2 linked regions of the Methylorubrum populi genome follow. The protein of the gene in region 2 interacts with the protein of the main gene of each other region in a pairwise test. Links are inferred from orthologs where the notes say so. Each region holds a gene or a part of one and is shown on either strand. Other genes may lie near its edges.

Region 1 (3,604 bases), 210 kb from region 2 along the record:
CGGCGGTGCGCGCGTTGCCCCGCACGGTGTCGGTGCCGGAGGGCAGGGTGCCGGCAGTGGGCTGGTCGTTGGGATTGGCCACGCTCTGGGCGAGCGCCGGCGCCGACAGGATCAGGCTGCCGAGGAGGGCGCTCAGAGCGGCCCGGCGGAGGGGAGAGGGGGATCGCATCGGTCGGCTCCTTCGAGACTTCCCGCAGGCTTCGGCCGCCGGCCGGGCTCGCGGCGGGGCCACCCGGCGGTTGCAGGATCTGAAGGGCCAATCCCAGCCGATGGCCAAGGTTCCCCTTGTCGAGCCTCCCCTCGTCGGGGATTTGCCCGGAGGCCTCAGCCGCGCTTGCGCCCGCCGCCGCCCTTGTAGCGGGGCTTCTGACCGCCGAGCCCCTGCGTCGAGCGCGCCTTCGGCCGCTCCTGCCAGGGCACGGCCCCGGCCGGCAATTCGCGGTCGGTGCCCGGCCCCATATTGTCCAGCGACGGCTTCGAGATCCGGCTGCCCTTCTGCCCGTAGCGCCCGGCCTCGCGCTCGACGTCGCTCTGGCGGGCCATGGGATCGTCGGAGACCAGGAGTTCGGTGGCCTGGAGGCGCTTGAGCTCGTCGCGCAGCCGCGCGGCCTCCTCGAAGTCGAGATCGGCGGCCGCCGCGCGCATCCGCTTCTCGAGATCGGCCATGACGGCCTTGAGGTTGTGGCCGACGGTGATCGCGTCCTTGGCCAGCCCCGTATCGACGCGGACATGGTCGCGCTCGTAGACGCTCTCGAGGATGTCGCTGATGCCGCGCTTGACCGATTGCGGCGTGATGCCGTGCTCGGCGTTGTAGGCGAGCTGCTTCTGGCGGCGGCGCTCGGTCTCCGCCATCGCCCGCTCCATCGAGCCGGTGATGGTGTCGGCGTAGAGGATGCAGCGGGCCTCGGCGTTGCGCGCCGCGCGGCCGATGGTCTGGATCAGCGAGGTCTCGGAGCGCAGAAAGCCCTCCTTGTCGGCATCGAGGATGGCCACCAGCGCGCATTCGGGGATGTCGAGGCCCTCGCGCAGCAGGTTGATGCCGATCAGGACGTCGAAGGCGCCGAGCCGGAGATCGCGGATGATCTCGATGCGCTCCAGGGTGTCGATGTCGGAGTGCATGTAGCGCACCCGCACCGAGTTCTCGTGCAGATACTCGGTGAGATCCTCGGCCATGCGCTTGGTCAGCGTGGTGACCAGGGTGCGGTAGCCGGCCTGGGCCACGGCGCGGACTTCTCCGAGAAGATCGTCGACCTGGGAGCGGGCCGGGCGGATCTCGATCACCGGATCGACGAGGCCGGTGGGGCGGATCACCTGCTCGGCGAACACGCCCGCCGTGCGCTCCATCTCCCACTTGGCGGGCGTGGCCGAGACGTGGATCGATTGCGGGCGCATCGCGTCCCATTCCTCGAACCGCAAGGGGCGGTTGTCGAGGCAGGAGGGCAGGCGGAAGCCGTACTCGGCGAGTGTCGCCTTGCGGCGGAAGTCGCCGCGATACATGCCGCCGATCTGCGGCACGGTGACGTGGCTCTCGTCGGTGAAGACGAGGGCGTTGTCGGGCAGGTACTCGAACAGGGTCGGCGGCGGCTCGCCGGGCTTGCGGCCGGTGAGGTAGCGCGAATAGTTCTCGATGCCGTTGCAGGCCCCCGTCGCCTCGATCATCTCGATGTCGAAGGTGCAGCGCTGCTCCAGCCGCTGCGCCTCGATGAGGCGGCCCATCCGGGTCAGCTCCTCGACGCGCTGTTTCAGCTCCGTCTTGATGCCCTTGATCGCCTGCTGCAGGGTCGGGCGCGGCGTGACGTAGTGCGAGTTCGCGTAGACCTTCACGAACTTCAACTCGTTGAGCTTCTTGCCCGTCAGCGGATCGAACTCGACGATGGATTCGATCTCGTCGCCGAACAGGCCGATGCGCCAGCCGCGGTCCTCCAAGTGGGCCGGCCACAGCTCGATCACGTCGCCGCGCACCCGGAAGGTGCCGCGGGCGAAATCCGACTGGATGCGCTTGTACTGCAGTGCCACAAGGTCGGCGATGAGCTGGCGCTGCTCGATCCGCTCGCCGAGCGAGACGGTGAACGACATTGCCGTGTAGGTCTCGACCGAGCCGATACCGTAGATGCACGAGACCGAGGCGACGATGATGACGTCGTCGCGCTCCAAGAGGGCGCGGGTGGCCGAGTGGCGCATCCGGTCGATCTGCTCGTTGATCGAGGATTCCTTCTCGATGAACGTGTCGGACCGCGGCACGTAGGCTTCGGGTTGATAATAGTCGTAGTACGAGACGAAGTACTCGACCGCGTTGTCCGGAAAGAAGCTCTTGAACTCGCCGTAGAGCTGTGCGGCCAGCGTCTTGTTCGGAGCCAGAATCAGGGCGGGCCGCTGCGTCTCCTCGATGACTTTGGCCATCGTGAAGGTTTTTCCGGAGCCGGTGACGCCGAGCAGCACCTGATCGCGCTCGGCGATTTTGACGCCCTCCACCAGTTCGGCGATGGCCCTGGGCTGGTCGCCCGCCGGGGTGAAGTCGGATTTCAGCGTGAATTTGACGCCGCCCTCCGATTTGGCCGGGCGCTCCGGCCGGTGCGGCACCCAGGCCTCGCCGTTCTTGAACAGCGGGTTGCCCTCGGTGAGGAGCTTTTCCAGCGCCTCGACGGTGGCCGAGACGCCCTCGGTGGCGAGGGACGGCGCCTCGGGCGCGGCCTCCGGCGCCGGGCCGTCGTCGGGCGGGACCAGGCCGAGCGCCTGGGCCAGCCGCGGATCGACCTCCGCCGCGTCGCCGATGGCGAAACCCGCCTGCGGCGCCTCGGCGCAGCCGTCCTGCGCGATTTTTTTGTAAGCTTTCGCTTCGCCGGCCTCACCCTTGCGGCCGCGCCCTTTCCGGACCGGCTCCGGCGGGGACACCGGCTCGATCGCCTTCGGGCGGTTGCGGTTGAGGGCGGGGTTGAGCAGCGCGGCGAGATGCTCGTCGAGCGGCATCAGCTCCGGCCGGTCGGCCTTCGCCGTCGTCTTCGAGGTTGCCTTCGATGTCGCTTTGGAGGCCGGCTTGGCCGTCGCCTTGGCCGGGCTCACGCGCGGATTCTTGGATGCGGGCATAGCGGCAATATGGGCCCGTCGGGCGGTCTCAGGAAGAGTTCGAACGGCCCGAGATGGCCGAGACTTGCGGCCGATTGAGGTCGGGACGCGCGTCGGGGCGTTCTCATGACGGGAGACTGTTGGCGCCCGCACTTCGCACCGCCGGCAAATCCCGTTCCCAGGCCGGCTCGCCCGCGAAGCGCTCCGCCAGGTAATCGACGAAGGCGCGGGTCTTGGCCGGGCGCCGGCCCGGCGGCATCAGGGCGTGGATCGGCAGGGTCGGGCAGGGGGCGCCGAGATCGAGGGCGACGAGGGTGCCGGCGCGCAGGGCCTCCGCCACCAGGAAGGTCGGCTGGTAGACGAGCCCCAGACCGGCCACGGCCGCGGCCACCAGGGCGGCGCCGTTCGGCGCCCGCAGGGTGCCCGAGACCGGATAGGCCTGATCACCGAAGCGCCAGCCGCTCGCATCGGACAGGGTGTAGCCGAGGCAGTTATGGCCCTTCAGTTCCTCGGGTTGACGCGGCGTGCCATGCCGGTCGAG
Region 2 (4,007 bases):
GGCGATTCCATCGGGTTTAGGCTTGGGCCGAGAGATATTGGCCCGCGATAGGCTCACGGCGGACCGGATTGAGGCGACCGACCGGCCGGCTTTCCTGGCCGATCCGCAGGCCACCGCGATCGACGACACGATGCGGGCCGATGGCTGGGCGAACCCGAAGGTCTCGACCTCAGAAGTCGTGCGGACGCGCGATGCCGGAACCTCGGATGGGCCTGGGGCCGAATCCGGTTCGGCTCAGGCCAGAGGCCCGGCCAGTCGGTCTCCGGCACCGCGGACCGCGTCCGATCCGCCTTCCCCGCCGCGCAGAGCAGGTCGGCGTTGCCGTCGTACCCGTTCCGTTCTAGTGGTTTCGAGCCGCTGGGAACCCATCTCCGTCCCCGGATACTGTTTTCCCGCGCGGCACGCCCGTTGCCGTCCGAACGATCGAGGGGGCGCCGCATCCGGGCGGCCCGGATCCGCCGCAGAGAATTCGTCGCCCATGGCCACAGCCAAAGCCCGCAAAGCCGAGACCACGGCCAAGGATGCCAAGATCAAGGACGCCAAGATCAAGGACGCCAAGAACAAGGCCTCCACGAATAAGGTGGGAAGCCAGGACACGGCCGAGGCGAGGACCGACGCACGGCTGGCCGCCCTGTTCGACGCGGCCGCCCCGGCCGCGCGCGACACCCGCGTCATCTCGGTGCGTGGCGCCCGCGAGCACAATCTCAAGAACGTCGACCTGACGATCCCCCGCGATAAATTCGTGGTGTTCACCGGCCTGTCGGGCTCGGGCAAGTCGTCGCTGGCCTTCGACACGATCTACGCGGAAGGGCAGCGCCGCTACGTCGAATCGCTCTCGGCCTATGCCCGCCAGTTCCTGGAGATGATGTCGAAGCCCGACGTCGATCAGATCGATGGGCTCTCGCCGGCCATCTCCATCGAGCAGAAGACGACCTCGAAGAACCCGCGCTCCACCGTCGGCACGGTGACCGAGATCTACGACTACATGCGCCTGCTCTGGGCGCGCGTCGGCATCCCCTACTCGCCGGCCACCGGCGAGCCGATCGAGAGCCAGACCGTCTCTCAGATGGTCGACCGGGTGCTGGAATTGCCGGAGAAGACCCGGCTCTACCTGCTCGCGCCCGTGGTGCGCGGCCGCAAGGGCGAGTACCGCAAGGAGATCGCCGAGTTCCAGAAGAAGGGCTTTCAGCGCCTGCGCATCGACGGCGAGTACTACCCGATCGACGACGTGCCGAAGCTCGACAAGAAGCTCAAGCACGACATCGACGTGGTGGTGGACCGCATCGTCGTGCGCGACGACATCGCCAGCCGCCTCGCCGATTCCTTCGAGACCGCGCTGGATCTCGCCGACGGCATCGCCGACATCGAATTCGCCGACGCGCCCGAGGGTGAGACCCCGAGAAAGATCACGTTCTCGTCGCGCTTCGCCTGTCCGGTTTCCGGCTTCACTATCCCCGAGATCGAGCCGCGGCTGTTCTCGTTCAACAATCCGTTCGGCGCCTGCCCGACCTGCGGCGGCATCGGCCACGAGATGCGGATCGATCCCGAACTGGTGATCTCCGATCCCGCGCTCACCCTGAAGCGCGGCGCGGTGGCGCCCTGGGCGAAATCGACCTCGCCCTATTACGACCAGACCCTCGACGCCCTGGCCAAGCATTTCGGCTTCAAGACCAGCGTCGCGTGGTCGGCGCTGCCGGCGCAGGCCCGCGACGTGATCCTGTTCGGTACGGCCAAGGAATCGGTGCGCTTCGACTACAATGACGGGCTTCGCTCCTACTCGGTCAACAAGCCGTTCGAGGGCGTGATCCCGAACCTGGAGCGGCGCTACAAGGAGACCGAGAGCGACGCCTCCCGCGAGGAGATCGGCCGCTTCATGAGCGCCACGCCCTGCGCCGCCTGCGGCGGCAAGCGGCTCAAGCCCGAGGCGCTCGCGGTCAAGATCGACCGGCAGGATATCGGCGACGTCACCGCGCTCTCCGTGCGCGAGGCGCATCGCTGGTTCTCGGAGATTTCTGAAAAGCTCACCGACAAGCAGAACGAGATCGCGGTGCGGATCCTCAAGGAGATCCGCGACCGGCTGACCTTCCTCGTCGATGTCGGCCTCGAATACCTGACGCTGGCGCGCGGCTCGGGCTCGCTCTCGGGCGGCGAGAGCCAGCGCATCCGCCTCGCCTCGCAGATCGGCTCGGGGCTCACCGGCGTGCTCTACGTCCTCGACGAGCCCTCGATCGGCCTGCACCAGCGCGACAACGAGCGCCTGCTCGGCACCCTCAAGCGCCTGCGCGATCTCGGCAACTCGGTGATCGTGGTCGAGCACGACGAGGACGCGATCCTCCAGGCCGACTACGTGGTCGATGTCGGGCCGGGCGCGGGCATCCATGGCGGCGAGATCGTCGCGCAGGGCACGCCGGAAGAGCTTCTGAAGGACCCGGCTTCGCTCACCGCGAAGTATCTCACCGGCGAACTCTCGGTGCACACGCCCAAAGCCCGGCGCAAGCCCGGCCGCGGGATGCTGCGGCTGGTCGGCGCGCGGGGCAACAACCTGAAGAACGTGACCGCCGAGATCCCGCTCGGCACCTTCACCTGCATCACCGGCGTCTCCGGCGGCGGCAAGTCGACCCTCATCATCGACACGCTCTACAAGGCGGCGGCCAAGCGCCTCAACGGCGCCCTGGAGCACCCCGCCCCGTTCGAGCGGATCGACGGGCTGGAGCATCTCGACAAGGTCATCGACATCGACCAGTCGCCGATCGGCCGCACCCCGCGCTCGAACCCGGCGACCTATACCGGCGCCTTCACCCCGATCCGCGACTGGTTCGCCGGCCTGCCCGAGGCCAAGGCCCGCGGCTACCAGGCCGGGCGCTTCTCCTTCAACGTCAAGGGCGGGCGCTGCGAGGCCTGCTCGGGCGACGGCGTCATCAAGATCGAGATGCACTTCCTGCCCGACGTCTACGTTACCTGCGACGTGTGCAAGGGCAAGCGCTACGACCGCGAGACGCTGGAGGTGCGCTACCGCAACAAGTCCATCGCCGACGTGCTCGACATGACGGTGGAGGAGGCGGCGGACCTGTTCAAGGCGGTGCCGTCCATCCGCGAAAAGATGGAGACGCTGGCCCGCGTCGGCCTGCACTACGTCCGCGTCGGCCAGCAGGCGACCACGCTCTCGGGCGGCGAGGCGCAACGGGTGAAGCTCTCGAAGGAGCTGTCGAAGCGGGCCACGGGGCGCACCCTCTACATCCTCGACGAGCCCACCACCGGCCTGCACTTCCACGACGTCGCCAAGCTGATGGAGGTGCTCCACGAGCTGGTCGAGCAGGGCAACACGGTCGTGGTGATCGAGCACAACCTGGAGGTGATCAAGACCGCCGACTGGGTGATCGACATGGGCCCCGAGGGCGGCGACGGCGGCGGGCGCGTCGTGGCGCAGGGCACGCCCGAAGAGATCGCCGCGAGCACGGCGAGCCATACCGGCCGCTTCCTGCGCGAGGTGCTGGCCCGGCGCCCCGCCGGAAAGCCGAAGGAGGCGGCCAAGGCGGTTGACGGCAAACCGAAAGCCGTGGGGGCCGCGCGCCGCCGCGGCGCGGCCGCGGGCCGGCAGGCGGCGGAGTAGACGGACGTCACAGCCCGATGACGGCCGGTTCCGGGGCGACCGTGGCCCCGGGGGCCGAGACGGCGATTCGGACCGCATCACCGGTCCGTTCATCGCGCCGCGAACGGCTGCGACCGCCCCGGCTGAGTGCCGATCCCGCATTCGCACTTGCGCAATCGCCCGGCCCGTCCTGCCGAAGCCTCCTAGCCGTGTTAGGCTGCCAATTGCTTGAGGAAAATGTACTATTTTACCTGAATCCATCTCGCGGCACTGCGTTGGCCGAAGATGGACAGCATTAAGGGATCGTTAAGGGCTTCGTTGCTCCGCAGCAAAAATGCGACTTTTGCGCAACGGTGAGATCCGAACTGCCGAGATTGAAGGCAATCCCCTGTCTTTCGCGGCCGGTCTGTAGAATAGT

Evidence for each region.
Region 1: the proteins of uvrA (region 2) and uvrB interact in binary tests that used the Escherichia coli proteins (3 or more experiments, as listed by UniProt). The link is inferred for Methylorubrum populi from one-to-one orthologs.

The regions. Positions count from the first base shown.
Region 1 is NZ_AP014809.1:4,702,352-4,705,955, forward strand. The notes cover bases 125-3,419. They hold uvrB (excinuclease ABC subunit UvrB), read right to left. Parts: upstream 3,085-3,419; coding sequence 325-3,084; downstream 125-324. Other genes in these bases: MPPM_RS21730 (hypothetical protein), read right to left, coding at 125-169; MPPM_RS21740 (LysR family transcriptional regulator), read right to left, coding at 3,188-3,419. Also shown: more of MPPM_RS21730, read right to left, coding at 1-124; more of MPPM_RS21740, read right to left, coding at 3,420-3,604. UniProt on the Escherichia coli protein: The UvrABC repair system catalyzes the recognition and processing of DNA lesions. A damage recognition complex composed of 2 UvrA and 2 UvrB subunits scans DNA for abnormalities.
Region 2 is NZ_AP014809.1:4,496,698-4,500,704, reverse strand. Bases 113-3,810 are described here. They hold uvrA (excinuclease ABC subunit UvrA), read left to right. Parts: upstream 113-478; coding sequence 479-3,610; downstream 3,611-3,810. UniProt on the Escherichia coli protein: The UvrABC repair system catalyzes the recognition and processing of DNA lesions. UvrA is an ATPase and a DNA-binding protein. A damage recognition complex composed of 2 UvrA and 2 UvrB subunits scans DNA for abnormalities.